3 regions of the Streptomyces sp. NPDC052040 genome follow, and region 1 is predicted to be linked to each of the others. Evidence: riboswitches for the same ligand, from Rfam matches in the RefSeq annotation. Region 1 holds a riboswitch; each other region holds the start of a gene.
The links. Region 1 has a riboswitch for cyclic di-AMP ahead of ACIHAA_RS26755 (transglycosylase SLT domain-containing protein). Riboswitches for the same ligand answer to the same signal wherever they lie in the genome.
Positions count from the first base shown of each region.

Region 1 (10,245 bases):
ACACCCAGCCGCTCGCCGTACTGGGTGAGCACGTCCACCACCGTTTCATCGGCGCCCGACATCATCGCCCCGAAGCGGCAGGCCACCGCCACCAGCGAGCCGGTCTTGCCGCTCAGGACGTCGAGGTAGTGCTCCACCGGGTCGCGGCCGTCACGGGGGCCCGCGGTCTCCAGGATCTGGCCCGTGACCAGCCGTTCGAACGCCTCCGCCTGGATCCGCACCGCCTCCGGGCCGAGGTCGGCCAGGATGTGCGACGCCCTGGCGAAGAGGAAGTCACCCGTGAGGACCGCGACCGAGTTGCCCCAGCGGGTGTTCGCGCTGTCGACCCCGCGCCGCACCTCGGCCTCGTCCATGACGTCGTCGTGGTAGAGCGTGGCGAGGTGGGTCAGCTCCACGACCACGGCCGAGGGCACGATCCCGGGCGCATACGGGTCGCCGAACTGCGCGGCGAGCATCACGAGCAGCGGCCGGAACCGCTTCCCGCCCGCGCGCACCAGATGCTGGGCCGCCTCCGTGATGAAGGGGACCTCGCTCTTGGTGGCTTCGAGCAACCCTTCCTCGACAGCGGCCAGTCCGGCCTGGACATCGGCCTCCAGAGCCTGGTCCCGCACGCTCAGCCCGAACGGCCCGACGACGGTCACGTGGGGTCTCCTGTCTGCTGACGTCTGCTGACGATCACGGTCGGTCTCAAGGACGGTCACTCGGTCGATGACGCCGCCCGTCGACACGGCTTATCGCGTTTGTCGATCTGTCGTCGCCCTCACTCAAGTCAGCGTATCCGGTCACGTTTCGATCACCGCTAGCGCCCACTGTTCCAGGCCGGGTGGTATCGGATCACGAACGGTATGTTCTTGATCATCTGATACGACCAGACATCCCCTGACATAGCCCATACCCACCCCCTGCGGGCACATGGAGGCCGACGCCCGGATTGCGAGCGGCGCCGGACGCCACCACCACCCCCACGACTGCCCGTCCGGACCCTCCGCACACACGGCCGAAGGTGCGCCCGCCGCCCGGGAAATCACCTTGCCTTCTGTCCGTTTTATCCGTATATGCCACTTACGCGAGTAAGTCCAGCATCAACCCCCGGCGACGGCAGTGACATAGCTCACGTGCGCGACATGGGGGCCATCGCGGCGATGCCATCAACTCCCGCTTTGCTAACGGCAACTTGAGCTTTGCTCAACAAACTGGATCATCGGCCCTATTCCCGCACTTCAAGGTCGATTCGGAAGGACTGTGACTTCAGGGCTTGTTCCCGACATGTGCTGTCGCATACCTTCCCATCGATCCGAGCGGAACGCCGAATCCTGCCGCCGCTCGAGAACCCACCGACCCCGACGGCAGGAGCGGGGGACCCAGGTAAGCCGCCGGTCCGGACACACACGGAACGGCTTGGGGTGAAGCCGCGGCCTCGGCAACGAGGACATGGCCGGGCACCTTTCCGCCCGAACCCGACAGCTCACCTCGCAGGCGCCGGAGAGGAATACGACATGTCCGCTTTCGCACTGCCCGCACGCCGCCGGGACCGTGGCTCCAAGGCCACCCGTCTCACCCGTGCCCTCGCCATCGCGGGGACGGGTGCCGCCGTTCTCGCCATGCCGGTCCTCGGAGCCACCAGCGCTTCCGCCGCACCCGGCGCACCGGCGGCGGCCCCTGCCGCCACCACGTCCACCGTCAGCACCGTGAAGACCCAGGGCACCACCCTCGACAGCTGGATACGCCAGTCGCTCGAGGTCATGGCCCAGCACGGGATCCCCGGTACGTACAACGGCATCTACCGCAATGTGATGCGCGAGTCGTCCGGCAACCCCAGGGCCATCAACCTCTGGGACTCCAACGCCCGCGCGGGCATCCCGTCGAAGGGCCTGCTCCAGGTCATCGACCCGACCTTCGCCACGTACCACGTGCCCGGCACGTCGTACGACCCCTACGACCCGGTGGCCAACATCACCGCCGCGTGCAACTACGCCGCCCACCGGTACGGCTCGATCGACAACGTCAACAGCGCGTACTAGTAGCTCCGCCAGTACTCCGCTGGCACCCCGCTAGTAGTCCCGGCAGTGTCCGACGGACCGCCGGCCGACGCGCTCGGCCGGCGGTCCGTCGTAGCCCTCGCGGCCCTCGCGGCCCTCGCGGCCGAAGAGCCTTTCGAGGACGACGGCGATACCGTCGTCCTCGTTGGACAGGGTGATCTCGTCCGCCACGGCCTTGAGTTCGAGGTGGGCATTGGCCATCGCCACCCCGTACGCGGCCCAGTCGAACATCGGCACATCGTTCGGCATGTCGCCGAAGGCGATGGTGTCCAGCGGGCCGAGGCCCAAGTGGTCGGCGGCCAGGGCGAGCCCCGTCGCCTTGGTGATGCCGCACGGCTGGAGCTCGACCGTGCCGGGCCCGGACATGGTGACCGTCGCGAGGGAACCGACCGCGGCCCGCGCCGCCGTGGCCAACTCGTCGTCCGACAGGGCGTGATGGCGCAGCAGCACCTTGCTGATCGGCTCGCACCACAGGTCGTCGCGCCGCTCGACCCGTACCGCGGGCAGGGTGGGGTGCGGCATCCGGTAACCGGGCTCGATCAGGGTGAGCCCGTCCACTCCGTCCTGGTCCACGGCCGCGTACACCTGCCCCACCTCGGCCTCGATCTTGCCGAGCGCCGTCTCCGCCAACTCCCGGTCCAGGGTGATGGAGAACAGCAGCCGGTTCGCACCGGCGTCGTACACCTGCGCGCCCTGCCCGCACACCGCGAGCCCCGTACTGCCGAGGTCGTCCAGCAGCGGCCGCGTCCTGGGCGCCGGGCGCCCCGTCACGACGAGGTGCTGGGCGCCTGCCGCCATGGCCCGCGCCAGCGCGGCCCTCGACCGGTCGGAGAGCGTGTCGTCGTCACGCAGCAGCGTTCCGTCCAGGTCGGTGGCGATGAGTGCATATGCGAGGGGTGCGGCCATGATCAGAGAATACGGATGGAACGCCCCCGCGACTCGGCGCGAACCGGACGACGTCCGCCGTCCCGCACGCCCCGAACTCCCATGCGCCGAAAACGGAGTTGCCCCACCAGCGCACGGCCCGGCACACCCCGGCACCCTTCCCGAACGACGTACCCCGGCACTCTTCCCGAACCACGTACCCGGGCGCTCATCCCGCACGACGCGCCCCGGCCCCCACCCCGCGACGACGTACCCCGGCACCCCACCCCGCAGGACATCCCGCGGCGCCCTCCCGCCGGACATGTCCCGCCCGTGCCCCGCAGGCCGGTTGGGTGGGGAGGCCGGATGGGTGGGAGGCTCCCACCCGGAGCCTCCCACCCGTACCGTCAGCCGTGTGCCGCCGCCAGATGCCCGGCCAGCCGGGGTGAGGCGAACTCCGTACCGCACACGAAACGCATCACCGGCCCGTACGAGGACGCCGCGGGCAGACCCGTGAAGTACAGGCCCGGCACCGAGGACGCATAGCCCGCGCCGAGCTTCGGCGCGCCCCGGCTCACCGCCAGTCCGGTCCGCAGTTCATGGCCCAGGAAGTCCATCGCCGCGATGTCCACGCGGTATCCGGTCGCGGCGATCACATGGTCCGCCGTGAGTTCCTCCGTGCGGCCGGTGTGCGTCCGCACCGTCAGCACGGGGCTCCCGTCCGGGGCTGCCGCACCGACCACGCGGTCGATCTCGCGCACCTGCACCGTGCTCTGGAAGCGGTCGCGCAGCCACCAGGCGCCGAGCGGTCCGAGGACCCGGCGGACCAGGTAGTGCCGGGTCCCGGCCGGGAGGAACCGGTACGGCTGCGGGTAGTGGCTCAGCGCCCACAGCGACCAGGCGCGCCCGAAGGGCGACTCGGGGCGGAACTTCGGCTGGGCCCACGGCGCCGAACCGAAGGCCACGGTGCCCTGTCCGCGGGCGACCACCCGGACCCGCGCCCCGGCCTCGGCCGCCAGCGCGGCGGTCTCCAGGGCGGACTGCCCCGCCCCGACGACCAGCAGATCCTTGCCGGAGAAGCGGGTGAGGTCATGGTGCTGGGAGCTGTGGGAGACGGGTGCGGTGGGGGCGGGGCCGTCCGGCGCGGCGGCGGCCAGCTCCCGCGGAAGGTGGGCCAGGCCCGACAGACCGGTGGCCACCACCACCGCCCGCGCCGCGAACTGCTCGCCCGAGTCCAGCTTCAGTTCGAAGCCGCCGCCCGGGCGGCGGTCCACGGAGACGACCCGGACCCGCTCCAGCTCGGGCACCAGCTTCTGCTGGAACCACTCGCCGTAGGCGATGAACGTCTCCACCGGGATGATGTCCTCGTCGGTCACCAGCCGGGGTATGCCCGCCGCGTCGCAGTAGTCGGCCAGGGTGTGGCCGCGCTGGGGGGCGTCGAGGTTCGAGGCGGCCGGGGTCGACTTCAGCAGCATGCCCTCGGGCATGTGGTCGCGCCAGCTGACCATGGGTTCGCCGAAGACACGGACCGGGAGACCGCGGGCCCGCAGATGGGCGGCGGTGGACAGACCGAACGGCCCGGCACCGATGACTGCTACAGGTTGAATCACGAAGTCCCTCCCCAAGGACGCATGTGCCTACTTCGTGCTGGAGCCGTACGCGCTGGGCGTACCTGGTGGTTGCGGCCGTACGCGCTAGGGCGTATCCGGCGGCTGCGGCCGTACGCGCGGGGGCGTACGGGTGGTCGAGCCGCGGCGGTTGGTCCGCCACAGCTGATAGAGGTGCTTCGCGCCCGGCCGCACGAAGCGTGCGAGCATCGTGAAGAAGGGCCGCGGGTCGTCGCCCGCGAACCAGGCCAGTTCCGTACCGCTCGCGCGGGCCGGTGCGTGCGGCGTCGTATAGCCGCCGCGCCGGTAGGCGAGCAGGGCCGGCAGGTCGATGTTCTCCACGATGTACCGGTGGCCGGCGCGCTGTTCCCCCTCCGGGACCGGGCGGCCGGTCAGGTCGAGATGCATGGCGCGGACGACGTCCACCCCCGCCTCGTTCTCGAAGAGGCGGAACTGGGCGCCCATCCGCGGGTTGAAGTCGAGCAGTTTGTAGCGTCCGTCGCGGCGGTCGAAGCGCAGATCCAGATCGACGATGCCGGTGAAGCCGATCTGCTTGACGAAACGCGCGGCGAGGTCCGCGAGTTCCGGGTTGTCGACCACATACGCGTTCGCCGTCATGCCTGCGTGCGGCGGCCAGGAGCGGACCTTGACGCCGGTGAACAGGGCGAGCGGGCTGGAGTCCTGGCCGAAGTAGGCGTGCACGATCCAGTCCTCGGCCTCCTCCCGCGGCAGATACTCCTGGAGGATCACTCCGGGGCGCTCGCCCCAGCCGCGGGCCAGCGCGAGCAGGCCCTCGCGGGTGGTGATCCTGGTGGTGCCGTTCACCGCGGGCCGTTCACGGCGTACGAACGCCTCGCGGTTCTTGGCCACCAGCGGGAAACGGGCCTTCTCGGCGAAGCGCACGATGTCCTCGTACGACTGCGGGAAGGCGGCCTGCGGGCTGGGGACTCCGTGTTCCACGCATAGTTCGTGCAGGCCCTGCTTGCTGGCGAGACGGCGCGGAAGCTTGGCGTCCACTTTCGGGAAGAGGAAGGCGCCGTCGAGCATGTCCTGATGCTCGGCGATCAGCACGGCGGCCTCCTCGTCGGTGGGAATGAGCACGGTCGGCCGGCCGATACGGCGCCCGATGCGCAGCAGTCCCTCCACCAGGCGTTCCGGTTCCTCCGTGCCCGTGGTCGGCCAGACGAAGGCCCGCCGCAGATAGCGGGAGAGCGCGGCCGGTGTGTACCGGTCCTCGGTGATCGCGTACATGGGTATGCCGAGCCGCCCCAGGCTCCGGATGGCCCCCACTCCGCCGTGATGCAGTGGATAGTCGCCGAACTTCACAATGAGCCCGGGCACCTCGCGCGCCGCGTCGAACGGCATGCCGGTGCTGCTGGCCACGGGTCCCCCCACGTGTCCCCCTCTACGGACCGGACCCACCCCGTCCGTGTCCCCAAAGGACGCTAAGCCGGAATTGCACGCTCCGACAAGGCCCTTTCGGACATTGCGAACTCTTTAGCCCCTGCCCAAGACCAGCGACTCACCCGTAACGTGTGCGGCGACCACATGGCACGCACCCCCCTGCACGGCACTTGCGACGTGCACGAAAGCGAGGCAGCAACCCATGCCCCCCTTCGACGTCCCCGAAGGCCACCCCTTCGGACCGCACAACCTTCCCTACGGCGTGTTCTCGCCCGTCGGCTCCGACGAGCGGAGGGTCGGCGTCCGGCTGGGCGACCAGGTGCTCGACGCGGGCGCGGCCGCACGGGCGCTCGGCTCCCCGCATGCCTCCCTGTTGGCGGCGCCCTCTCTGGGCCCCCTGCTGGCGGCGGGCCGCGCCGCCTGGTCTGAGGTGCGCCGGGCCCTGACGGCATGGCTGACCGAGCCCGCACACCGGGAAACCGTCGCGCCCCTGATGCACCCGCTCTCCGAGGTGGCCCTGCATCTGCCTTTCGAGGTCGCGGACTACGTCGACTTCTACGCCTCCGAGAACCACGCCCGCAATGTCGGCCGGATCTTCCGCCCGGACGCGGCCGACTCCCTGACCCCCAACTGGAAGCATCTGCCGATCGGTTACCACGGCCGGGCGGGCACGGTCGTGGTGTCCGGCACGGACGTCGTGCGGCCCCAAGGGCAGCGCAAGGCGCCCACGGACCCGTCCCCGGTCTTCGGACCCTCGATCCGCCTGGACATCGAGGCGGAGGTGGGCTTCGTGGTGGGCGTGCCCTCGCAACTGGGCCGCCCCGTACCGCTGTCGGCCTTCCGCGACCATGTCTTCGGGCTCTGCCTGCTCAACGACTGGTCGGCGCGGGACATCCAGGCCTGGGAGTACGTGCCGCTCGGCCCCTTCCTCGGCAAGTCCTTCGCCACCTCCGTCTCCGCGTGGATCACCCCGCTGGAGGCCCTGGAGGAGGCCCGGATCGCACCCCCCGGCCGCACCGAGCCGCTGCTGCCGTACCTGGACGACGCGCACGAGGAGCCCGCGGGCTACGACCTGCGCATCTCCGTCGCGATCAACGGCCATACGGTTTCCGAGCCGCCGTTCTCCACCATGTACTGGACGGCCGCCCAGCAGCTGGCCCAGATGACGGTGAACGGGGCCTCGCTGCGGACGGGCGACCTCTACGGCTCCGGCACCGTGAGCGGCCCGACGGAACAGGAGCGCGGCTCGCTCCTCGAACTGACCTGGAACGGCCGCGACCCGCTCGAACTCCCGGACGGCAAGCGGGCCTTCCTGGAGGACGGCGACACGGTGACCATGACCGCCTGGGCCCCCGGCCCGGACGGCAGCCGGGTGGGACTGGGAGAGGTCACGGGACGGGTGGTGTCGGGGGGCTGAGGGGTACGGGTTCCGGCGGCGCGGCCGGGCCCGGCGGCTCACATCCAGTCGTCGGGTTCCGGCTCCGGTTCCTCGTCGGGCTCCGTGTCCGGCCAGTCGTCGAACGGAGCCCGGTGACCGGCCGAAGCCCCGCCGCCCGCCCGCTCCCTGCTGCCCACCGGAGCCGCGCCGCCCACCGGGGCCGAGGCCGCGCCCGGAGTCGTGCTGCCCGTCGGGGCCGGGGCGTGTGCGGGGGCTTCGGTCAGTGATGCGAGGACTTCGAGTACTCCCTCGCCGTAGGTGGCGAGCTTCTTCTCGCCGACGCCGCCGATGCTGCCCAGCTCGGTGATCGTCGTGGGGCGGGCGGTGGCGATCTCCCGGAGGGTGGCGTCGTGGAAGATCACATAGGCCGGTACGCCCTGTTCCTTCGCCTGGGCCGCGCGCCAGGAGCGCAGCGCCTCGAAGACGGGCACCAGCTCCGGCGGCAGCTCGGCGGCGGCCTTCGGGCGCCGTTCGCCCTTGGGTGTCGCGGCGCGGGCGGTCGCGGGCCTGGCGGCCTCCTTGCGCAGCGGCACCGCGCGCTCCCGCCGCAGCACCGCCCCGCTCGGCTCGGTCAGGACCAGCGTCCCGTACTCACCCTCGACGGCCAGCAGGCCCTGGGCCAGCAGCTGCCGTACGACTCCGCGCCATTCGCCCTCGGTCAGCTCCTCGCCGATGCCGAAGACGGACAGCTGGTCGTGGTCGAACTGGATGACCTTGGCCGTGCGGCGCCCCAGCAGGATGTCCACGATCTGCACCGCGCCGAACTTCTGCCGCCGCTCCCGGTGCAGCCGCCACACCGTGGACAGCACCTTCTGCGCCGCGACGGTCCCGTCCCAGGTCTCCGGGGGGACCAGACAGGTGTCGCAGTTGCCGCAGCCACTCGGGGCGGGCTCCTGGCCGAAGTAGGCGAGGAGCTGGCCGCGGCGGCAGTGGGCGGTCTCACACAGGGCCAGCATCGCGTCCAGGTGGGACTGGGCCCGGCGGCGGAAGGCCTCGTCCCCCTCACCGGACTGGATGAGCTTGCGCTGCTGTATGACGTCGTTCAGCCCGTAGGCCATCCAGGCCGTGGACGGCAGGCCGTCGCGGCCCGCGCGGCCGGTCTCCTGGTAGTAGCCCTCGACCGACTTCGGCAGGTCCAGGTGGGCGACGAACCGCACGTCCGGCTTGTCGATGCCCATGCCGAACGCGATGGTCGCGACCACGACCAGGCCGTCCTCGCGCAGGAACCGGGACTGGTGCTCCGCCCGGGTGCCCGCGTCCAGGCCCGCGTGGTACGGCACCGCGTCGATGCCGCTGCGGGTCAGGAATTCCGCGGTCTTCTCGACCGAGTTGCGCGAGAGGCAGTAGACGATGCCCGCCTCGCCCGGGTGCTCCTCGCGCAGGAACGCCAGCAGCTGCTTCTTGGGGTCGGCCTTGGGGACGATCCGGTACTGGATGTTGGGCCGGTCGAAGCTCGCCACGAAGTGGCGGGCCTCCGGCATGTTCAGCCGCTGGGTGATCTCCTGGTGGGTGGCGTGGGTCGCGGTCGCCGTGAGCGCGATCCGGGGGACGTCCGGCCAGCGCTCGCCGAGCAGGGACAGGGACAGATAGTCCGGGCGGAAGTCGTGGCCCCACTGGGACACGCAGTGCGCCTCGTCGACGGCGAACACCGAGATCTTGCCGCGCGAGAGCAGGTCGAGGGTGGCCTCCAGGCGCAGCCGCTCGGGGGCCAGATAGAGCAGGTCCAGCTCACCGGCCAGGAACTGCGCCTCCATCACGCGCCGCACGTCGAAGTCCTGGGTGGAGTTGACGAATCCGGCGCGCACGCCGAGCGCCCGCAGGGCGTCCACCTGGTCCTGCATCAGCGCGATCAGCGGTGAGACCACCACGCCGGTGCCGGGCCTGACCAGGGCCGGGATCTGGTAGCACAGCGACTTGCCGCCGCCGGTCGGCATGAGGACCACGGCGTCGCCGCCGGCCACCACATGCTCGATGACCGCCTGCTGCTCACCGCGGAATGCCTCGTATCCGAAGACCCGGTGCAGGACGCCGAGCGCCTCGCTCTCCTCGTCCGGCGCCGGACTCACGCCCGCCTCGGCCATCACTACCGTCCCGTCCATCGCCCGTCCCCCGTGTGCCGTCCCTCGACCACTCCTCCACCATAGGGGGCCGCGCCGACAGCCCCGGAGTTATCCACAGACCGCTCCCTTTTCCCCGGTTCAAGGACACGAGAGTCGTTCACACGTTTGCGGGAGACCTGCCCGTTTCCGGCCGATAGTCTGAATGGACCGACGAGACTCCGCCCCCTGGGAGCACTGATGAGCGTCGCACCGAAGGCGTCCGGATCCACATGGCCGATTCCGCCCGAGGGCGGCTGGACCGCCGACGACCTGGACCGGCTTCCGAATCTTCCGCCGCACACGGAATTGATCGACGGGAGCCTGGTCTTCGTGAGTCCGCAGACCCTCTTTCACGCGCGCGCTGTCGACTTCTTCAACTGGCAGCTCCAGTCCCTCGCTCCTGCGGATCTTGAGGTGGTCCGCGAGTTCACCATCGACATCGACCGCCAGAACAGGCCCGAGCCTGACGTGGTGGTCGTGCGCGGCGATGTGGTGGAGGATCCGGAGCAGACGCGGTTTCCCGCGGACGCCGTTGTGCTGGCCATCGAGGTCGTTTCGGAGGACTCCGTGTCACGGGACCGTGAGACCAAGCCCGTGAAGTACGCCCGGGCCGGGATCCCCCACTACTGGCGGGTCGAGAACGAGCAGGGTCGGGCCGCGGTGCATATCTTCGAGCTGGAGCCCGCGACCGGTGCGTACACCGGCACGGGCATTTTCCGGGAGCGGATGAAGGTGGCCGTCCCCTTCACCATGGACCTGGACCTGACCGCGATCAGGGCGCGCCGCGCGGCGGA
Region 1 covers NZ_JBIUBV010000017.1:37,141-47,385, forward strand. Annotated here, with positions in the region: gene ACIHAA_RS26750 (polyprenyl synthetase family protein) at 1-641, opposite strand, end outside; cyclic di-AMP (ydaO/yuaA leader) riboswitch at 1,323-1,492, shown strand; gene ACIHAA_RS26755 (transglycosylase SLT domain-containing protein) at 1,497-2,021, shown strand; gene ACIHAA_RS26760 (HAD family hydrolase) at 2,052-2,945, opposite strand; gene ACIHAA_RS26765 (FAD-dependent oxidoreductase) at 3,311-4,513, opposite strand; gene ACIHAA_RS26770 (ATP-grasp domain-containing protein) at 4,598-5,875, opposite strand; gene fahA (fumarylacetoacetase) at 6,117-7,331, shown strand; gene recQ (DNA helicase RecQ) at 7,370-9,451, opposite strand; gene ACIHAA_RS26785 (Uma2 family endonuclease) at 9,650-10,245, shown strand, end outside.

Region 2 (10,245 bases), on a different contig from region 1:
GCCCCGCCCCCGCCCGGATCGACCAGGTCCGCGCCGAACTCGACGAACTGAGCGACTATCTGCGCCGCCACGAGGACGGCAGATGAGCGCGGCGGCCGGACGCGTCGTCGCCCAGCGCTACGAGCTGTCCACGCTCATCGGCCAGGGCGGCATGGGCCAGGTCTGGACGGCGTACGACCGCCGTCTGGACCGGCGGGTCGCCGTCAAGCTGCTGCGGCCGGACAAGGTCGCGGGGCAGGAGGCCGACGAGCTGCGCCGCCGGTTCCTGCGCGAGTGCCGGGTCACCGCGCAGGTCGACCACCCGGGTCTGGTCACCGTCCATGACGCGGGCAGCGAGGGCGAGGAGCTGTACCTCGTGATGCGGTACGTCGACGGGGCCGACCTCGCCGACCATCTCGCCGAGCACGACCCCTATCCCTGGCCATGGGCGGCGGCGGTCGCGGCACAGCTGTGCGCCGTGCTGTCCGCCGTGCACGCGGTGCCGATCGTGCACCGCGATCTGAAGCCCCGCAATGTCATGGTCGGACAGGACGGCACGGTCACCGTCCTCGACCTCGGCGTGGCCTCGGTGATGGACACGGACACCACCCGTCTCACCCACACCGGTTCACCGATCGGCTCGCCCGCCTATATGGCTCCGGAGCAGGCGATGGGCGGTGCGGTCGGCCCGTACACCGACCTCTACGCCCTCGGCGTGCTTCTGCACGAACTGCTCAGCGGGGAGGTGCCGTTCGCTGGCTCGACCGCGCTCGGTGTGCTGCACCGCCATCTGTACGAGCCGCCGCTGCCGGTGCGCCGACTGCGGCCGGAGGTCCCCGAGGCGCTGGAGGCGCTCGTGCTGCGGCTGCTCGCGAAGGACCCGCAGCACCGCCCGGCCTCGGCCCAGGAGACCTACGAGCAGTTGCTGCCGCTGCTCCCGGCGCGCGGCACCCCCTCGGGTGCTCCGCTCGACCCGACGCGCTCCTTTCTGCGTCCGCACGCCCCTTGGCCGGACCGGGCCCGCACTCCGGCGCCTCAGCCCCAGGCGGCACCGACGGCGGGGACGGCCGATGTCGCGGGCGCCGTCGACGAGGTCAAACGCCTGCTCGGCGAGGGCCGCATCACTCAGGCGGTGGACATCCTCGGCGCGATCCTCCCGGCGGCGGCCGACCAGCACGGCGAGCACTCACCGGTCGTCCGCACCCTGCGCAAGCAGTACGCGGCCACACTGATGGACGACGGCCAGTACCGGCGCGCACTGCCCGAACTGCGCCGCCTCGCCGACGAACGCGCGACCGAGTCGGGCCGGGCCGATCCCCAGTCCCTGCGTTTCCGCCACGAGGTCGCGCAGTGCCTGGAGCAACTGGGCGAACCGGCGGCCGCGCTCGCCGAGTACCGGGCGCTGCTGCCGTACTACGAGAACCAGTACGTCGCGGGCGATCCGGAACCGGCCCACGACGTCCGCCGCCGCATCGGCCACCTGCTGCTCGCCCTCGGCGACCGCGCCGCCGCCCACGACACCCTCGTACGGCTGCTGCACGACGTCGAGCGGCTGCGCGGACCGGGGCATCCGCTGGCCGGGGACCTGCGGCGCACCCTCCAGTGGCTGGGGCAGGTGCGCGGCTGAGGCCCCTGCCTCCTCGCCGCCCCGGCAGGAACGCAGGGGCGGCGTTCCCTCAGCCCGCGGTCGGCAGGGCCGCCGCGAACCGGTGTCCGTCCGCGCGGTGCTGGACCGGGAAGGTGACCTTGAGGCCCGTCTCCTGACCGGCCACCGACAGCCGGGTGACGTACTGGAGGCCCAGGAACGCCTTCTTGGAACCGCTCGCGGAGACATACGGGCGCGGCAGCTCGATCACCAGCTTGCCGGGCTTGCCGCCGCGGTTGCCGTCGAAGAGGAGGATCCGGCGGTCGGTCAGGGCGATGTACATCGGGCGGGGCGTGACGGTGGCCATCACGGTGCCACCGCTGACCACGCCGACCACGGCCGCGGTCAGCGCCATCCTGCGCACGGAGACCGAGCCGACGCCCGCGAGGGTCGTCAGCTGTATCCGCTCGCCCTGAAGCAGCAGGGGGGCGGCGGCCTCCGTCAGCTGGCGGGCGCGGCGGGTGTTGAGGGCCATGGGGACTCCTGGTTGCGGGGGGAGGCGCCGGTCCGCGCGGCCGCCCCGCGTGCCCGGGGGCGCTCGCAGGAGCAACCGGTGAGCAGGCCGAAAGGAGCGGCGCGCGGAGGGCAACGGGTGATCAAGACGGGCGCACGCTATGGAGGAATGGTTAACTCCAGGTAGATACAAGGTAAGTGAATGCCCAAGGGGTGGTCGTGGCTTTCCTGGAGGGGCCGGATTCCGGGCGGGGGAGGGGCATGGCCCGGGAAGGTGTAAATTTCAGCCATCCTCGGACGTCCGTGCGATCCCTGCGATGGGCTCGACCGCGCCGCCTGCGCGCCGGCGCCGAGGACTCGAAGACTCTTTCTCCGGCGGCCGCCGCACGCGTGCCGCCTGCTTGAAGTGGGGTGCGGGATGGCCGGTCATCGGCGGTCCAGGAAGTTCAGATACCTCTCGTGGGCGGCGGCCGGTGCCGCCGTGGTCGCGGGGGCCGGGATCGCGGCGGGGACCTCGATGGCCGCCCCGGCCTGGCCCGCCCAGAAGACCTTCACCGGGCGGGCCTTCGACACCTGCACCGCGCCCTCGCTCTCCGCGATGAAGGCCTGGCACGACGGCTTCTACGGGGCCGCCGCGGTCTACGTCGGCGGCAAGAACCGCGGCTGCAACCAGCCCAACCTGACCGCGTCCTGGGTGAAGTCCGTCAGTTCCACCGGCTGGAAACTGATCCCGATCTACGTCGGCGCCCAGCCGTCCTGCCAGACCGGCTCCAACCCGGAGAAGCTCACCCCTTCCAACGCGACCTCCCTCGGCACGAGCGACGCCTCGGACGCGGTCGCCAAGGCGTCGGCGCTCGGCATCAGGGCGGGCAGCCCGGTCTACCTCGACATGGAGCCGTACGACACCGCCAACATCTCGTGCAACAACGCCGTGCTGGCCTATGTCCGCGCCTTCGACAAGCAGGTGCACGCCAAGACCTACCGGGCCGGGTTCTACGGCTTCACCAGCTCCAGCGCCAAGGCCGTGGCCACCGCCAAGGACCGGACCGACCTGCCGGGCAACCTCTGGTACGCCCTGTGGGACAAGACGTACACCACCACCACGGACTGGCCGTGGGGCTCCGGCCAGTACACCGGCCACAGCCGCGCCCACCAGTACCTGGTCAACAGCAAGGAGACCCACGGCGGTTACACCCTCACGGTGGACCGCGACGCCTGGGACGCACCCGTCGCGATCACCGGCTGACCGGCTGGTCCGGGGCTCCGGGTGACCGGGCCCCGGCCGGATCGGGAGGCGTGCGGAGGACGACGGTGCCTCAAGTCGCGGTGAATCGTTGGTCGTACGGGTTGGCCGGAGCAGGGCCACTGCCTACCATCGATCACCGCAAGACCTTGTGCACCGTCGCACAATCTCCTCGGGAGGCCACCTTGCACCGCCGTCGCACCGCGATCGCCCTCAGCGCCGCCCTCGTCGCGGCTCCCGTCCTCACTGCGTGCGGCGACTCCGGGCACCCGGGTGCCGCCGCCGTCGTCGGAGGGCAGCGGATCACGGTCGCCCAGCTGGAGAGCCGGGTGAAGGAGGTGCGCACCGCCCAGCGCGCCGCAGCCCCGGACGCCACCCAGTACCAGCAGACGGTCGCCCGGACCGGGGGCCTCGCCCGCGACACCCTCCACAGCCTGGTCCTGGAACGGGTCCTGGACCGGGCCGCCAGGAACGCGGGCGTGACCGCCACTCGCCGGGACGTCGAACAGCTCCGCACAAGCCTCGAACAGCAGGCGGGCGGCGCGGGGGCGCTGAAGTCCATCTGGCTCGACCAGTACGGTGTGGCCCCCGGCCGCATCGACGACAACCTCCGCACCGAGGTCGAGGCGCAGAAGCTGTCCGCCGCGCTCGGCGCCGACATGAACACGACCGACGGCAAGGCCGTGTTCTGGAAGGCGATGGCGGGGGCCTCGAAGGAACTCCACATCGACCTCAACCCGCGCTACGGCACCTGGGACGTGCAGAAGAGCAGCCGGGTGGACGCGAAGACCCCCTGGGTCAAGGAGGCCTCGGCCACCGGGACACCGCAGACGGCGTAGCACCGGCACCGGCACCGGCACTGCACCGGCACCGGCACGGGACCGGTGATGCGGCCGGTCCCGTCCGCCCGTCCACCTGTGGATAACTTCCGGGCCCCTCGGCACCGTGGGTTACGTTCGAGGGGTGAACGCAACCAGCTCCGAAGGCGCCCCCGGCCGCGTCGTCCTGCTCACCACCAGCCACCGGGTCGCGCCCGGCCTGCTGTCCTGGCCCGCCTGGCAGGCGCTGCGCGACGCCGACCTGGTCCTGTGCGCGGACGGCGCCCACCCGCAGCTGCCCTATCTGCGCGAAGCCGGAACGGCAGTCCGGGAGGGCGCCCTCACCGCCGAGGAGGTGGTCGACGCCTGTGCCGGCGGCCGCACCGTGGTCGTCGTCGCGACCGGCGAGGGCGAGCCCCGCCTCACCGACGGCCTGGCCCGCCTGGCGGGCTCGGGACGGGTGCGGATGCCCGAGCTGGAGCTGCTCCCCGCCTCGTACGACCTCCCGGGCGCCCGCCTCCTCGACCTGGTGCAGGTCATGGACCGCATCCGCGCCGAGTGCCCCTGGTCCTCGCGGCAGACCCACCGGGGCCTCGCCAAGTACGGCATCGAGGAGGCCTACGAGCTGGTCGAGGCGATCGAGGCGGGCGACCGCGAGGAGCTCCGCGAGGAGCTGGGCGACGTCCTGCTCCAGGTCGTCTTCCACGCCCGGATCGCCGAGGAGGACCCGGACGCCCCCTTCTCCGTCGACGATGTGGCGGGCGGCATCGTCGCCAAGCTGATCCACCGCCATCCCCATGTCTTCGGCGACGCGACCGCGACGACACCGGAGGAGGTCAAGGAGCACTGGCTGCGGACCAAGGCGGTGGAGAAGCGCCGCGCCTCGGTGACCGACGGCGTCCCCCTCGGGCAGCCGGGCCTGGCCCTGGCGGCGAAGCTGTCCTCCCGGGTGCGCACGGCGGGCCTCGACGTGCCGCTCCCCCAGGGCGAGGGCATCGGCTACGAGCTGCTGGCGCTCGCCGCGCGCGCGGAGGCCGACGGCGTGGACCCGGAAGCCGCCCTGCGCGCCGCCGCCCGCGCCTACCGGGACGCGGTACGGGCCGCCGAGGGCCTCGGACCGCGGACCGGCGGCACGGAGGACGAGCAGGACGGGACGGGGGAGCAGTGAGCGGACAGACCGGCGCGGCGGGAGGACGGACTCCCGGACCTCCCCCCGAACCCGCCTCCGGGCTTTCCCCCGAACTCACCCCCGGGCTCTCCCCCGAACTCTTCAGCTGGGAGTTCGCCGCCGACCCCTATCCCGCCTACGCCTGGCTCCGCGAGCACGCCCCCGTGCACCGCACTCGGCTGCCGAGCGGTGTGGAGGCCTGGCTGGTCACCCGCTACGCCGACGCCAAGCACGCCCTCGCCCACCCCGCGCTCAGCAAGAACCCGGCGCATCACGACGAACCCGCGCACGCCAAGGGGAAGACCGGTATCCCCGGCGAGCGCAAGGCCGAGCTGATGACGCATCTGCTGAACATCGACCCGCCGGACCACACCCGGCTGCGCCGACTGGTCTCCAAGGCGTTCACCCCCCGCCGGGTCGCCGAGTTCGCGCCCCGTGTGCAGGAGCTGACCGATCAGCTGATCGACCGGTTCGCGGACCGCGGTTCGGCCGACCTCATCCATGAGTTCGCCTTCCCGCTCCCCATCTACGCCATCTGCGACCTGCTCGGCGTCCCCCGCGAGGACCAGGACGACTTCCGGGACTGGGCGGGCATGATGATCCGGCACGGGGGAGGGCCCCGGGGCGGGGTCGCGCGGTCCGTGAAGAAGATGCGCGGCTATCTCGCCGACCTCATCCACCGCAAGCGCGAGGCACTGCCCGATGCGCCCGGCCCCGGCGAGGATCTGATCTCCGGGCTCATCCGCGCCTCCGACCACGGCGAGCACCTCACCGAGAACGAGGCCGCCGCCATGGCCTTCATCCTGCTCTTCGCCGGCTTCGAGACCACGGTCAACCTCATCGGCAACGGCACCTACGCGCTGCTCGGCCACCCCGGTCAGCGGGCCCTCCTCCAGTCCTCTCTCGCCCGGGGGGAGCGGGACCTCCTGGAGACCGGGGTCGAGGAACTCCTGCGCTACGACGGCCCGGTCGAGCTGGCCACCTGGCGTTTCGCCACCCGGCCGCTGGCCATCGGCGGCCAGGAGATCGCGGCCGGGGACCCGGTCCTGGTGGTGCTCGCCGCCGCCGACCGGGACCCGGAGCGGTTCACCGACCCCGATGTCCTCGATCTCTCCCGCCGTGACAACCAGCACCTCGGTTACGGGCACGGCATCCACTACTGCCTCGGCGCACCCCTGGCCCGGCTGGAGGGTCAGACCGCGCTCGCCTCCCTGCTGACCCGCCTTCCGGACTTGCGACTCGCGGTGGATTCCACCGAATTGCGCTGGCGTGGCGGGCTGATTATGCGTGGATTGCGCACCCTTCCGGTGGAGTTCACACCGGTTGCGAAGAAAGATCACCGGCCTGTCCCCGGCGCCGGGGGGTGAGGCGGCGGCCACGCCGACGGTCACAGGACGGTGACATTTTCTCAATCCTGTGATCTTCACGTGATCTGCGCTGCATTGACTTGTGACAAGTGATCCACTGCGGCTACCTTCACGCAGCAACGCGGCGGTCGCCACAGCCGCCGCGTTGGTCACTGCTGTCGCGCGAAAGGCAACCGCATGCTCTCCGGGAACGGTCGACACCGTCGCCCTCGCCAGGCTCCGGCTCTCCTTGTCGCGGCAGGAGTCACCGGCTCGGCGATCGCGATCCCGCTCCTCGGCGCCACCGGTGCGAGCGCGGCCAGCGGCACCACCTGGGACCGGGTCGCGGAGTGCGAGAGCGGCGGCTCCTGGAGCGCCGACCACGGCAACGGCCGCTACGGCGGGCTCCAGTTGACCCAGGAGGACTGGGACACCTACGGCGGCCTGGACTACGCCCCGAGCCCCGACCAGGCGAGCCGCTCCCAGCAGATAGCCGTCGCCGAGAAGGTCCTCGACCACAAGGGCGTCTCCGCCTGGAGCACCTGCGCCCTGGTCTCCGGCCTGTCCCAGGACTCGTCGGCCACGGGTGTCGACACCGGTATGGCCGACGCGGACTCCGGTGACGGCTCCGTGTCCTTCTCCGGCTCCGGCATGGACATGGGCGTGCCGAAATCGTCCAACTCGTCCCAGTCATCCCAGTCGTCCCCCTCCCCGTCCGGCTCGCCTTCCGCGCCGCACGCGCCGGAGTCCTCCGCCTCGGGCACCGCGTCCTCCACGCCGTCCTCCACGCCGTCCTCGTCCTCCTCCGCGCCGTCCTCCTCCCCCTCGGGTACGACCACCGGCCCGGCCGCCAACGGAACCGGTGGCGCCACCGACCCGAGCGGATCCAAGAGCCCCGGCACCACCCCCTCGACCGCCACCAAGAGCGACGAGTCGGACAAGGTCGGGCAGAACGTGGCATCTTCGGGCGATGATGCGGACGGAAGCGCCGGGGCGGGACGCCACCGTGGCGGCACTGGCGACGAGGGTGCCGAGGGTGACCCCGCCGGCCGTCACGCCTCGCGCGGCACCACCGAGGGGCGCGAGACCGCCGACGGCTCGTACACGGTCCGCCCCGGTGACAATCTCTCCGCGATCGCCGACTCCCTTGACCTCAAGGGCGGGTGGGCCGCCCTCTACGACGCGAACAAGGAGACGGTCGGCACCGATCCGAACCTCATCCTTCCCGGTCAGAGCCTTGCGGTCGCGGGTGGGCCGTCTGCGGACGCCTCCTGAACTCCCGCCTGATTGACCCCACTTCGCCCCCTGCTTCTCGTCCTACTTCGCGCTTAATGTCCGAATTGGCGAGAGTGAGATATGAGTCTCACAAGCCCTGATCGTCTTTGAAATTCGGCGCTTCGACTGCTTACGGTCGTGATCGCTCGCCACAGCGGGCCCCGACGGTCGCAACGCCGAATCCTGCCAGCGGCCGTACGGGAACAGTCGTCGCGTCAAGCGCCGTAGGCAGGAGCGGGGGACCCAAGGTAGGTGCCGCGCCCGGGAGTTGACCGGGTGTGGCTAGGGGTGGAGCCGCGCGCCCGGGGAGGGCGTGCGGCCGGGCAACTCAACCGGCCCGAACCCGACAGCTCACCTCGCAGGCGTCGGTGAGGGGATCAACCATGCTGTGTTCCGGTAAGGGCAAGCACCGTCGCCCGTCCAAGGCCGTCCGCGCCATCACGCTCGCCGGTGTCACCGGTGCCGCCGTCGCCGCCCCGCTGATGGCGGCCGGCAGCGCCTCCGCCGCCACCTCCTCCCAGTGGGACGCCGTCGCCCAGTGCGAGTCCGGCGGCAACTGGTCCATCAACACCGGCAACGGTTTCTACGGCGGCCTCCAGTTCACCAACTCGACCTGGGCCGCCTACGGTGGCAGCGCCTACGCCGCGCGGGCCGACCTGGCCTCCAAGTCGGAGCAGATCTCCGTCGCCGAGAAGGTCCTCGCGGGCCAGGGCAAGGGTGCCTGGCCGGTCTGCGGCACGGGCCTGTCCAGCGCCCCCTACGACGGCGCCCCGGCCTCCTCCGGCAGCTCCAGCGGCTCCAACGGTTCCGCCGGTGCCCAGGACTCCACCAAGAGCACCACCACCCGCTCGACCGAGCCGCAGGCCGCCAACCGCTCCGAGCAGCGTCCGGCCCCGCAGAAGACCGTCACCACCCCGACCGGCGAGAAGGTCAAGAAGGGCGACGGCGAGTACAAGGTGGTCACGGGCGACACTCTCAGCACGATCGCCGAGAAGCACCACGTCCAGGGCGGCTGGCAGAAGCTGTTCCAGCTGAACAAGGACATCGTCGACAACGCCGACCTCATCTACCCGGGCCAGCAGCTGCACCTGAAGTAACGGCTGCCCGGCGGCCGGCCCGCCCCCTCCCCGTGCCCCGACCCCGGCACGGGGGAGGCCAGGGGCGCAGCGCCCCCGTCCCCATGCTCCCCGCTCCGGTGCGCGTTCCCCCGTGCGCGCCGGGGCGGGGCCTTTTTGTCCGCCCGCCCTCCCGGCTTTGTCCGCCCGCCCTCCCGGCCACCCCTCTTTGTTCACCGCGGGAACAATGTGTACCGTCACCCTGTCCACGGGACGGTCGGTCGGCTGGCCGATGCCCCGGGGCGGTTAGGCTCTAGTCGCAAGGCACAGCCGTAAGGCACACAGCCCCGCACTTCCAGCGTCACATCCAAGAAGGAGATGCTCGTGCCGTCCATCGACGTCGTCGTAGCCCGGGAAATCCTGGACTCCCGAGGCAACCCCACGGTCGAGGTCGAGGTCGGCCTCGACGACGGCAGCACGGGTCGTGCCGCCGTCCCGTCCGGCGCCTCCACCGGTGCCTTCGAGGCCATCGAGCTGCGTGACGGCGACCCGGGCCGCTACCAGGGCAAGGGCGTCGAGAAGGCCGTCCTCGCGGTGATCGAGCAGATCGGCCCGGAGCTGGTCGGCTACGACGCCACCGAGCAGCGCCTGATCGACCAGGCGATGTTCGACCTGGACGCCACCGACAACAAGGGCTCGCTCGGCGCCAACGCCATCCTCGGCGTCTCCCTCGCCGTGGCCCACGCCGCCTCCGAGGCCAGCGACCTCCCGCTCTTCCGCTACCTGGGCGGCCCGAACGCGCACCTGCTGCCGGTGCCGATGATGAACATCCTGAACGGCGGCTCGCACGCCGACTCCAACGTGGACATCCAGGAGTTCATGATCGCCCCCATCGGCGCGGAGTCGTTCTCCGAGGCGCTGCGCTGGGGCACCGAGGTCTACCACACCCTCAAGAAGGTGCTGAAGAGCAAGGGCCTGTCCACCGGCCTCGGCGACGAGGGCGGCTTCGCCCCGAACCTCGGCTCCAACCGCGAGGCCCTCGACCTGATCCTCGAGGCCATCAAGGAAGCCGGGTACGCCCCCGGCGAGCAGATCGCCCTCGCCCTCGACGTCGCCGCCTCCGAGTTCTACAAGGACGGCAAGTACCTCTTCGAGGGCAAGGAGCGCTCCGCCGCCGAGATGACGGAGTACTACGAGGAGCTGGTGGCGGCCTACCCGCTGGTCTCCATCGAGGACCCGCTGTTCGAGGACGACTGGGCCGGC
Region 2 covers NZ_JBIUBV010000011.1:63,158-73,402, reverse strand. Annotated here, with positions in the region: gene ACIHAA_RS21880 (hypothetical protein) at 1-86, shown strand, start outside; gene ACIHAA_RS21875 (protein kinase) at 83-1,606, shown strand; gene ACIHAA_RS21870 (hypothetical protein) at 1,656-2,099, opposite strand; gene ACIHAA_RS21865 (glycoside hydrolase domain-containing protein) at 2,496-3,323, shown strand; gene ACIHAA_RS21860 (SurA N-terminal domain-containing protein) at 3,506-4,159, shown strand; gene ACIHAA_RS21855 (nucleoside triphosphate pyrophosphohydrolase) at 4,284-5,306, shown strand; gene ACIHAA_RS21850 (cytochrome P450) at 5,303-6,673, shown strand; gene ACIHAA_RS21845 (transglycosylase family protein) at 6,851-7,927, shown strand; cyclic di-AMP (ydaO/yuaA leader) riboswitch at 8,138-8,307, shown strand; gene ACIHAA_RS21840 (transglycosylase family protein) at 8,311-9,024, shown strand; gene eno (phosphopyruvate hydratase) at 9,361-10,245, shown strand, end outside.
Region 2: another riboswitch for cyclic di-AMP. It lies ahead of ACIHAA_RS21840 (transglycosylase family protein); the one in region 1 lies ahead of ACIHAA_RS26755 (transglycosylase SLT domain-containing protein).

Region 3 (8,597 bases), on a different contig from region 1:
GTGCGGAAGTCGGCGGGGGCGTGGGAACCGGCGCCCTCGGGGAGCGCGCCGAGCAGGGGGGCCTGGGTCACCTCCGGGAGGTCCGCGAGATTGCAGCGGCAGGCGAGGTCCGCGGAGGCGGGCCAGCTGCCGATGACCACACCTGTCAACTCCAGCCCCCGGCGCCGTACTTCCCGCGCCGTCAGCTCGGTGGCGTTGAGGGTGCCGAGACCGGCGGTCGCGACCACCAGCACCGGTGCCGCCAGCAGCCGGGCCGCGTCCGCCAGGGTGCCGCCCTCGTCGTCGAAGCGGACGAGCAGCCCGCCCGCCCCCTCGACGAGCACCAGGTCGTGTTCGACCGCCAGTTTGGCGGCCGCCTCCGCCACCTCGTGCGGCCGTACGGGCGGCAGACCCGCCCGGCGGGCTGCCGTCGCGGGCGCCAACGGGTCGGGATAGCGGGCCAGTTCACGCACCGTGGCGGCGCCGGAGAGCCGGGCCGTCTCGTCGGCGTCCCCGTTCTCGCCGGGCGCCACGCCCGTCTGCGCGGGCTTGAGCACCGCCACCGAACGGCCCGCCGCGACCGCCGTCGCGGCGAGGGCCGCGGTCGTGACCGTCTTGCCGACCTCCGTGCCGGTCCCCGTGACCACCAGTACCGACATCTCAGCCCTCCTGTGCCGCCGCGCACACCGCGCGCGCGATCCGTGCCACGTCCTCGTTCCCCGTCACATACGGCGGCATCGTGTAGACGAGGTCCCGGAACGGCCGCAGCCACACGCCCTCGCGCACCGCGGCCCGGGTGGCCGCCGCCATGTCCACCTCGTGGTCGAGCTGGACCACGCCGATGGCGCCCAGCACCCGCACGTCGCGGACCCCGGGCAGCTCCCGCGCCGGAGCGAGCCCCTCCGCGAGGCCCGCCTCGATCCGCTTCACCTCCGCCTGCCAGTCCTGGCCGAGCAGCAGTTCGATCGAGGCGCAGGCCACGGCCGCCGCCAGCGGATTGCCCATGAAGGTGGGCCCGTGGGCCAGCACCGGCACCTCGCCGCGGGAGATCCCGTCGGCCACCCGCGCGGTGCACAGGGTCGCCGCCATGGTCAGATAGCCGCCGGTCAGCGCCTTGCCGACACACATCACATCCGGTGTCACCGCCGCGTGCCCGGCGGCGAACAGTGCGCCCGTCCGGCCGAAGCCGGTCGCGATCTCGTCGAACACGAGCAGGACGTCATGGGCGTCGCACGCCTCCCGCAGCACCCGCAGATAGGCGGGGGAGTGGAAGCGCATCCCGCCCGCGCCCTGCACCACCGGCTCGACCACGACCGCCGCCAGCTCGTCCGCGTGCCGCGCGATCGCCTGCCGCAGCAGGTCCGCGTACGACTCCTCGTAGGCGGCCGGTGGTGCGTCCACGAACACCTGCCGGGGGAGGACCCCCTGCCACAGCTCGTGCATCCCGCCCTCGGGGTCGCACACGGACATCGGGTGCCAGGTGTCGCCGTGGTAGCCGCCGCGCCAGGTCAGCAGCCGCTGCTTGGCCGGGCGGCCGAGCGAACGCCAGTACTGGAGGCACATCTTGACCGCGACCTCGACCGAGACGGAGCCCGAGTCGGCGAGGAACACATGCTCAAGACCGTCCGGAGACATGTCGACAAGGAGCTTCGCCAGCCGGACGGCGGGCTCATGGGTGAGCCCGCCGAACATCACATGGCTCATCCGCCCCAGCTGCGCGCGGACGGCCTCGTTGAGCACCGGGTGGTTGTAGCCGTGGATCGCCGACCACCAGGACGACATCCCGTCGACGAGTTCCCCGGAGCCGTCCGCCGGGCGCAGCCGCACCCCGCTCGCCGACTCCACGACGAGCGGCTCCTGCCGCCCCGGCATCGGGCCGTACGGATGCCAGACGTGCTGCCGGTCCAGTGCCAGCAGCTCGTCCACGGGCAGATCAGGCATTGGGCGCGAGATCCGTTCCGGCGCCGCGGCGGCGCACCGCCACCAGATCCGTACGGGCCCCGCCCGCCCCCGGCACGGCAGCTTCTCCGGGGGCCTCGGCCTCCGCGTGCGACCCGCACCCGGCGCCCTCGTGGGACCCGCACACACCGCCTCCGTACGACCCGCACCCGCCGTCCTCCGTGGAGCCGGAACCGGAGCCGCAGCCGGTGTCCCCGTGCGACCCGCAGCCCCCCGCGGTCCGGTGGCCGGGCAGCGTCACCTGGTCCGTGCCCTCCACCTCGAAACCGGCGTCGGCGACCATCTCCAGATCGGCCTTGCCCGCCTGGCCCTCGCTGGTCAGGTAGTCGCCGAGGAAGATGGAGTTGGCCAGATGCAGGGCCAGCGGCTGCATCGAGCGCAGATGCACCTCGCGTCCGCCCGCGATCCGCACCTCGACGTCCGGGCACACAAAGCGGACCATGGCCAGGATCCGCAGGCAGCGCTGCGGCGTCAGGTTCCACTCCTTGGCGAGCGGGGTCCCCTCGAAGGGGATCAGGAAGTTCACCGGTACGGAGTCCGGGTCCAGCTCCCGCAGCGAGAAGACGACGTCCACCAGGTCCTCGTCGCTCTCGCCCATGCCCGCGATCAGCCCCGAGCAGGCCGAGAGCCCGGCGGCATGCGCCTTGTTCACCGTGTCCACCCGGTCGGCGTAGGTGTGGGTGGTGGTGATGTCCCCGTAGGTCGCCTCGGAGGTGTTGAGATTGTGGTTGTAGGCGTCGGCGCCCGCGTCGCGCAGCCGCTCGGCCTGGCCGTCGGAGAGCAGACCGAGGCAGGCGCACACCTCGACGTCCTCGTTCTGCTCCTTGATGGCCTTGATGGTGTCGGAGACCCGGTCCACGTCCCTGTCGGTGGGCCCGCGGCCGCTCGCCACCAGGCAGACCCGCTTGGCGCCGCCCGCGACCCCCGCCGCCGCGGCCTCGGAGGCCTGGTCGGGCTTGAGCCAGGTGTACTTGAGGATGCCGGCCGTCGAACCGAGCCGCTGGGAGCAGTAGGAGCAGTCCTCGGGGCACAGGCCGGACTTCAGGTTGACGAGATAGTTGAGTTTCACCCGTCGGCCGAACCAGTGGCGGCGCACCTTGCCGGCCGCGGCCACCACATCGAGCACGTCGTCGTCGGAAGTGGCGAGGACGGCCAGGGCCTCCTCGCGGGTCGGCAGCTCGCGCCGCAACCCCTTGTCCACCAGCGTGTTCAGCAGGTCCATGAGAGCCGATCCTGTCCTACGGGACCGTCCCCGGCCAAGGAGGGAGTGCACAACAGACCCGGCTCGACGTGTGGGTATTGCCACATCCTGGCCCGCTGGCCGTCCCGCTAGTGTCTGTGCACTGCCTACAAATGCCCCGGAGGAGCCATGGCGTTCGGCTGGATCGACGAACAGGCGCGGGCGCGCCGCCGGGCCGGGCTCGTCCGGACGCTGCGCCCCCGTGCCGCCGACTCCCCGCTGCTCGATCTGGCCGGCAACGACTACCTGGGGCTGGCCCGCCATCAGGAGGTCACCGAGGCCGCCGCGGCGGCGGCCCGCCGGTGGGGCGGCGGTGCGACGGGTTCCCGGCTGGTCAGCGGGACGACCGCGCTCCACGCCGAACTGGAACGCGAACTGGCCGACTTCTGCGGCTTCGAGGCGGCGCTCGTCTTCTCCTCCGGATACGCGGCCAACCTGGCGGCGGTCACCGCGCTCGCGCCGCACGGCTCCCTGATCGTCTCGGACGCGGGCAACCACGCCTCGCTCATCGACGGCTGCCGTCTCGCCCGGGGTACCACCGAGGTCGTCGCGCACGCCGACCCCGAGGCCGTCCGCAAGGCGCTGGCCACCCATCGGGGACCCGCCGTGGTCGTCTCCGACACGGTGTTCTCGGTGGACGGCGACGCGGCCCCGCTGGCGGGTCTCGCGCAGGCCGCACGGGAGTACGGCGCCGGACTGGTCGTCGACGACGCCCATGGCCTGGGCCTGCTGGGGAGCGGGGGGCGGGGCGCCGCGCAGGCGGCCGGACTCGCGGGCGCGCCGGACGTGGTGGCGACCGTGACGCTGTCCAAGTCGCTGGGCAGCCAGGGCGGAGCGGTCCTCGGCCCGGCCCGGGTGATCGACCATCTGGTCAACGCGGCCCGTACGTTCATCTTCGACACCGGGCTGGCCCCGGCCGCGGCGGGTGCGGCACTCGCGGCGCTGCGCCTGCTGCGCCGCGAGCCGGAACGAGCGGCGCGGGCCCGCACGGTGGCCACGGCCCTGTACGCCCGCCTCACGGCCGAGGGCCATGAGGCGGTGCGTCCGGACGCCGCCGTGGTCTCCGTACGGGCGCCCGCTCCCGACCTGGCGGTGCGCTGGGCGGCGGACTGCCGGGCGGCGGGGATCGCCGTCGGCTGCTTCCGTCCGCCGTCGGTGCCCGACGGCATCTCACGGCTGCGGCTGACCGCCCGTGCGGATCTCACCGACGAGCAGATCGGGCATGCCGTGCGTGTGATCGGCGAGACGCGACCGTGAGTCGGCGGGACGGCCGTGCGTCGCTGGTCGTACTCGGATGACGGGTGCGAAGGACAGGTGCGGGCGACGTCTGCGGAATTGGCTCAAAAGAGCCGGATTCCCGCGGACATGATCAGATCAGTTCCGTGAGGAACTCCTTCCAGGTATCCGGGCCGAAGAGCAGGGCCGGGCCGTCCACGTTCTTGGAATCGCGCACGGCCACCAGCCCCTGCCAGGGACCGGTGCCCGGACGGGCGGTCTCCACGCAGTTGTTCATGCCCGTACTGCGGCTGCTGCGCAGCCACCGTACGCCGTGCAGAGAAGTGCTGCGGGGGATGTGCCGAGGCGGTGCTGACATGGAGCCTCCTTACGCGTCGCCGGCCAATGCGGCGATGTAATCCAACGAGTCCTCGGGTGAAAGGGCGTGGATCCGAAGGGTGTCGAAGGCCTCGCAGTAGGCCCGGAGGTCTTCTTTCCGTTCGAGGTAGAGGCTACTCGTCAAGTGGTCGAGAACGACGACATCCAGATCGGATCTGCTCGGAAAGGAGAAGACGACGAAAGGCCCGGTGATCCCTATGTGCGCTCCCGCGGTGAACGGCAGCACCTGGAGCCGCACCTGGGGCAGTCCGGCCGCCTCCGCGAGCCTCCGCAGCTGCCGGGTCATGATGTCCGGACCGCCGACCTCCCGGCGCAGCACGGCCTCGTCCAGGACGGCGCTCAGCCGCAGCGGCGGATCCGCGCGCAGCACCTCCTGACGGGCGAGCCGCACCTCCACCAGGGCGTCCAGCTTGGTGTCGTCCAGGGCGGTGCCCACGGCGGCCCGGGTGACCGCCCGGGCGTACTCCGGGGTCTGGAGCAGCCCCGGCACCACCGAGGTCTCCAGCGTGCGGATCGTGCAGGCCTGCGACTCCAGGCTGATGAAGTCGCGGTAGGCCGGGGGCAGCACCCCCCGGTAGGCGTGCCACCAGTTCTGCCGCCCGTCGCCGTCCTCCGAGCCCGCCAGCACCAGCAGCAGTTCGCGCAGCTCGGGGTCGGCCACGGCGTAGGCGTCCAGCAGCAGCCGTACGTCGCCGGGCTTGACCCCGCTGGAACCCGTCTCGATGCGGCTCACCTTCGACTGGTGCCAGCCGACACGCGCGGCAGCCTGTCCGCTCGTGAGACCGGCTCGGGCACGCAGACCACGCAATTCGGCGCCGAGTTTGCGGCGGCGCACCGCTGGTCCGTACTGCATGGCCGACTCCCTGTGCTCCGCGAGCGGCTTTCACGGCGACGGTAGGTGAAGCTCAAGGATGACCCCGGGGGTCGCGGGAATCCGGTCGGTCGTCGGAGAGTTCACCGCTTCGGGCGACAGATATATGCATATCCAGGGGGATGACACCCGGGCGGGCTTCGGTGATGGCAGTCTGACGCGCAGCACCAAGTCCGGGACCGTTCACCGAACCGAACCGCTCCGTGTCGGGCTCCGGTCCCCAGGAAAGGGACGACGTCGCCATGGCAGACCATCAGGAAGCATCCGTCACTCTGCCGAGCGATCCCGCCTCGGTCTCCGCCGCCCGGACATATGTCTCCGACATTCTCATCGAATGGGGGCTGCCGCACGATGCCGAATTCGCCGACGCGATCCGACTGATCGTGTCCGAACTGGCCACCAATGCCGTTCAGCACACGTTCGGGCAGTCGCCGACGTTCACCGTGGACCTCGCGCTGGCGCGGGAGGAGTTACTGCGCATCGGCGTCACGGACAGCCATCCGCGGTTTCCCAAGCGGCTGCCCGCGGCCGTCCAGCAGGACAACGGGCGCGGCATGGCGATCGTGCGGTGTCTGGCCGTCGAGTACGGTGGGTCGCTCAGTGTGCGGCCCACCCGGGAGGGCGGCAAGACGGTCACGATCGAACTGCCGTGGACCGTTCCGGTACGGCCGGCCGCGGCGGCGGGCCAGCCGGATCCCTGAACCGGCCCGGCCGCTGCTACGGCTTCCGGCCGTCCCCCTCGCCCCCGGCCTCCCGCGCCCTGACGAGGGCCCGCAGCACCAGCAGCGGCAGGACGCGCCACAGGCCCAGGCAGACCGCCAGTGTCCCCGCCCCGGCGGCGATGCCCGCGGCGCGGCCCAGCGACACGTCCACCACCAGCAGCACCGAGCCCGTGAAGGCGAGGGCCAGCACCACCATGCCGAGCGCGGCGAGGCGGGAGGAGATCGTGACGATCACGGGCTTGGCGTTCTGCTGGAAGAGCAGCCGGTGCAGCGCGGCCGGGGCCGTGAAGAGGGCCGCCGCCACCACCGACAGCAGCAGGGTGGTGACATAGGTGGCGCGCTGGACGGTGTCCAGGGCCGGAAAGCGCTGGGTGAACGCGAGGGTCAGCAGGAACGCGAAGAGGATCTGCACCCCGGTCTGGGTGACCCGCAGCTCCTGGAGCAGCTCGGCGAAGTTGCGGTCGGCACGCTCCAGCAGCGTCTCGTGGCGTGCCTGCGGGGTGGGTCGGTCGGCCATGGTGAACGAGTAGCCGATCCGGCCCCCTTCACGCCTGTACGGGGTGACGGCCACGCCGGTGCCGTCACCCCGGTCACCGGGTCAGCTCACCCGGCCGTACCAGACGCTCTTGGTCCAGATCCGCTCCAGCCGTACGACGGAACCGCTCTTCGGGGAGTGCCAGATCTTTCCCTTCCCGGCGTAGATGCCGACGTGGTAGACGTTCCGGCCCGAGTGGAAGAACACCAGGTCGCCCGCCTCGCGGTGGGAGGCGGAGACATGGCGGGTCCTGTTGTACTGCCCGGACGCCGTGCGGGGCAGGGTCTTGCCCGCCTGCTTGTAGGCGTAGAGCGTGAGCCCGGAGCAGTCGAAGCGGCGCGGCCCTGCGGCGCCCCACTTGTAGGGCGCCCCCCGCTTGGACGCCGCGATCTGGAGGGCCTTGACCGCCGGGGTGGCGGCCGCCGCCTCGGACGCGGCACCGGGGACCGCGATGCCGCCGCCGACGGCGGCGAGGGTGAGGGCCGAAGCGGTGCCGGCCCGGGTCAGCAGCGACGGGACACGATTGAGCGCAGTCATGCGCAACCCTTCGTCAGCCGCCTGTGAAGGATGACCTGTCGGATTCGGGCTGGCGAAGGTGCCCGGCCGCTCGCGCGGCTTCACCCCAAGGACCGTCCGGATCTCTCCGGGGGCCCGCATTGCTGGGTCCTCCACTCCTGCCGATCCACTCCTGTCGACCGGTCACCCGGGCGGCGGCAGGACTCGGCGTCCGCCCGGATCGCCCCGCCGCGGTGGCGGGGGCTTGTCGTCAGGAAGGGATCTTCACTCAGGGATGTCGGAAAATCACAATGGAATCGGGGATTTGTGGCAATACTCACCACTCACCCATTCGGCTGGACGGCCGTGTGTCCAGGGGCCGTTGGAGGGATCGACGAGTCCCCGGACCTGCGGCGGAGCTCCTCTCCGCGGGGTGCCGTTCCACGCCGGGAGCGTGTCGTCCGGGCTCCCGGACGGAGCAGTGGCTCCGCCGACCGGGGGTACCCCGTTCGGCCCGTTTGTGTCGCGATCCGGGCGGTGGGCCGAGGGCACGGGCCGTCTGCGGCGACCATGACCGTGGCCCGCTCCGTGCGTGACGCCCCGGGCCACCGCCCCTCGGTGACGCCCGTGTCCGCCCGTCTCACCCCCCTTCCGGCGGCACCGCGACCCGGGCCGCGCGGCGTTCGCCGTCCAGGACGCGCAGGGCCCGGGCCAGGGTGGGGCCGTGCATCTGGTGCTCCCCGCGCTGGTGCATGACCGTCAGGGCGTCGCGCAGGGCCGCCGCCTTGGCCGCCAGGGCCTGGGCGGCGCGCAGTCCGCGGTAGGTGTCACCGGAGTGCACCGGGTTGATCCGGCCGAGCAGATCGACGACGTCGAGATAGCGGTCGACCAGCTCGGCCTCGGCCCGGGTGAGCGCGGGCAGCGGGGGCAGTTCGGGAGGCAGCATCGGCGGTTCACCTCGCGCCGGGCGCGATGCGTGACGCCTTGCGGCTCGGAATGATGCCGTCGACCAGTCCGTACGCCACCGCGGCGGGCGCGTCCAGGATCGTGTCCCGTTCGAGGTCGGCGGCGATCCGCTCCGGACTCTGCCCCGTATGGCGGACGAGCAGCTCCTCCAGCCGCCCGCGCATCCGCATCAACTCCTCCGCCTGAAGGGCCAGATCACTGGCCTGCCCGTGCACC
Region 3 covers NZ_JBIUBV010000014.1:170,977-179,573, reverse strand. Annotated here, with positions in the region: gene bioD (dethiobiotin synthase) at 1-638, opposite strand, end outside; gene ACIHAA_RS25090 (adenosylmethionine--8-amino-7-oxononanoate transaminase) at 640-1,920, opposite strand; gene bioB (biotin synthase BioB) at 1,913-3,160, opposite strand; gene ACIHAA_RS25080 (8-amino-7-oxononanoate synthase) at 3,308-4,435, shown strand; gene ACIHAA_RS25075 (DUF397 domain-containing protein) at 4,548-4,772, opposite strand; gene ACIHAA_RS25070 (helix-turn-helix domain-containing protein) at 4,782-5,645, opposite strand; gene ACIHAA_RS25065 (ATP-binding protein) at 5,906-6,364, shown strand; gene ACIHAA_RS25060 (DUF6328 family protein) at 6,381-6,902, opposite strand; gene ACIHAA_RS25055 (C40 family peptidase) at 6,984-7,457, opposite strand; cyclic di-AMP (ydaO/yuaA leader) riboswitch at 7,461-7,656, opposite strand; gene ACIHAA_RS25050 (hypothetical protein) at 8,056-8,361, opposite strand; gene ACIHAA_RS25045 (ATP-dependent Clp protease proteolytic subunit) at 8,369-8,597, opposite strand, start outside.
Region 3: another riboswitch for cyclic di-AMP. It lies ahead of ACIHAA_RS25055 (C40 family peptidase); the one in region 1 lies ahead of ACIHAA_RS26755 (transglycosylase SLT domain-containing protein).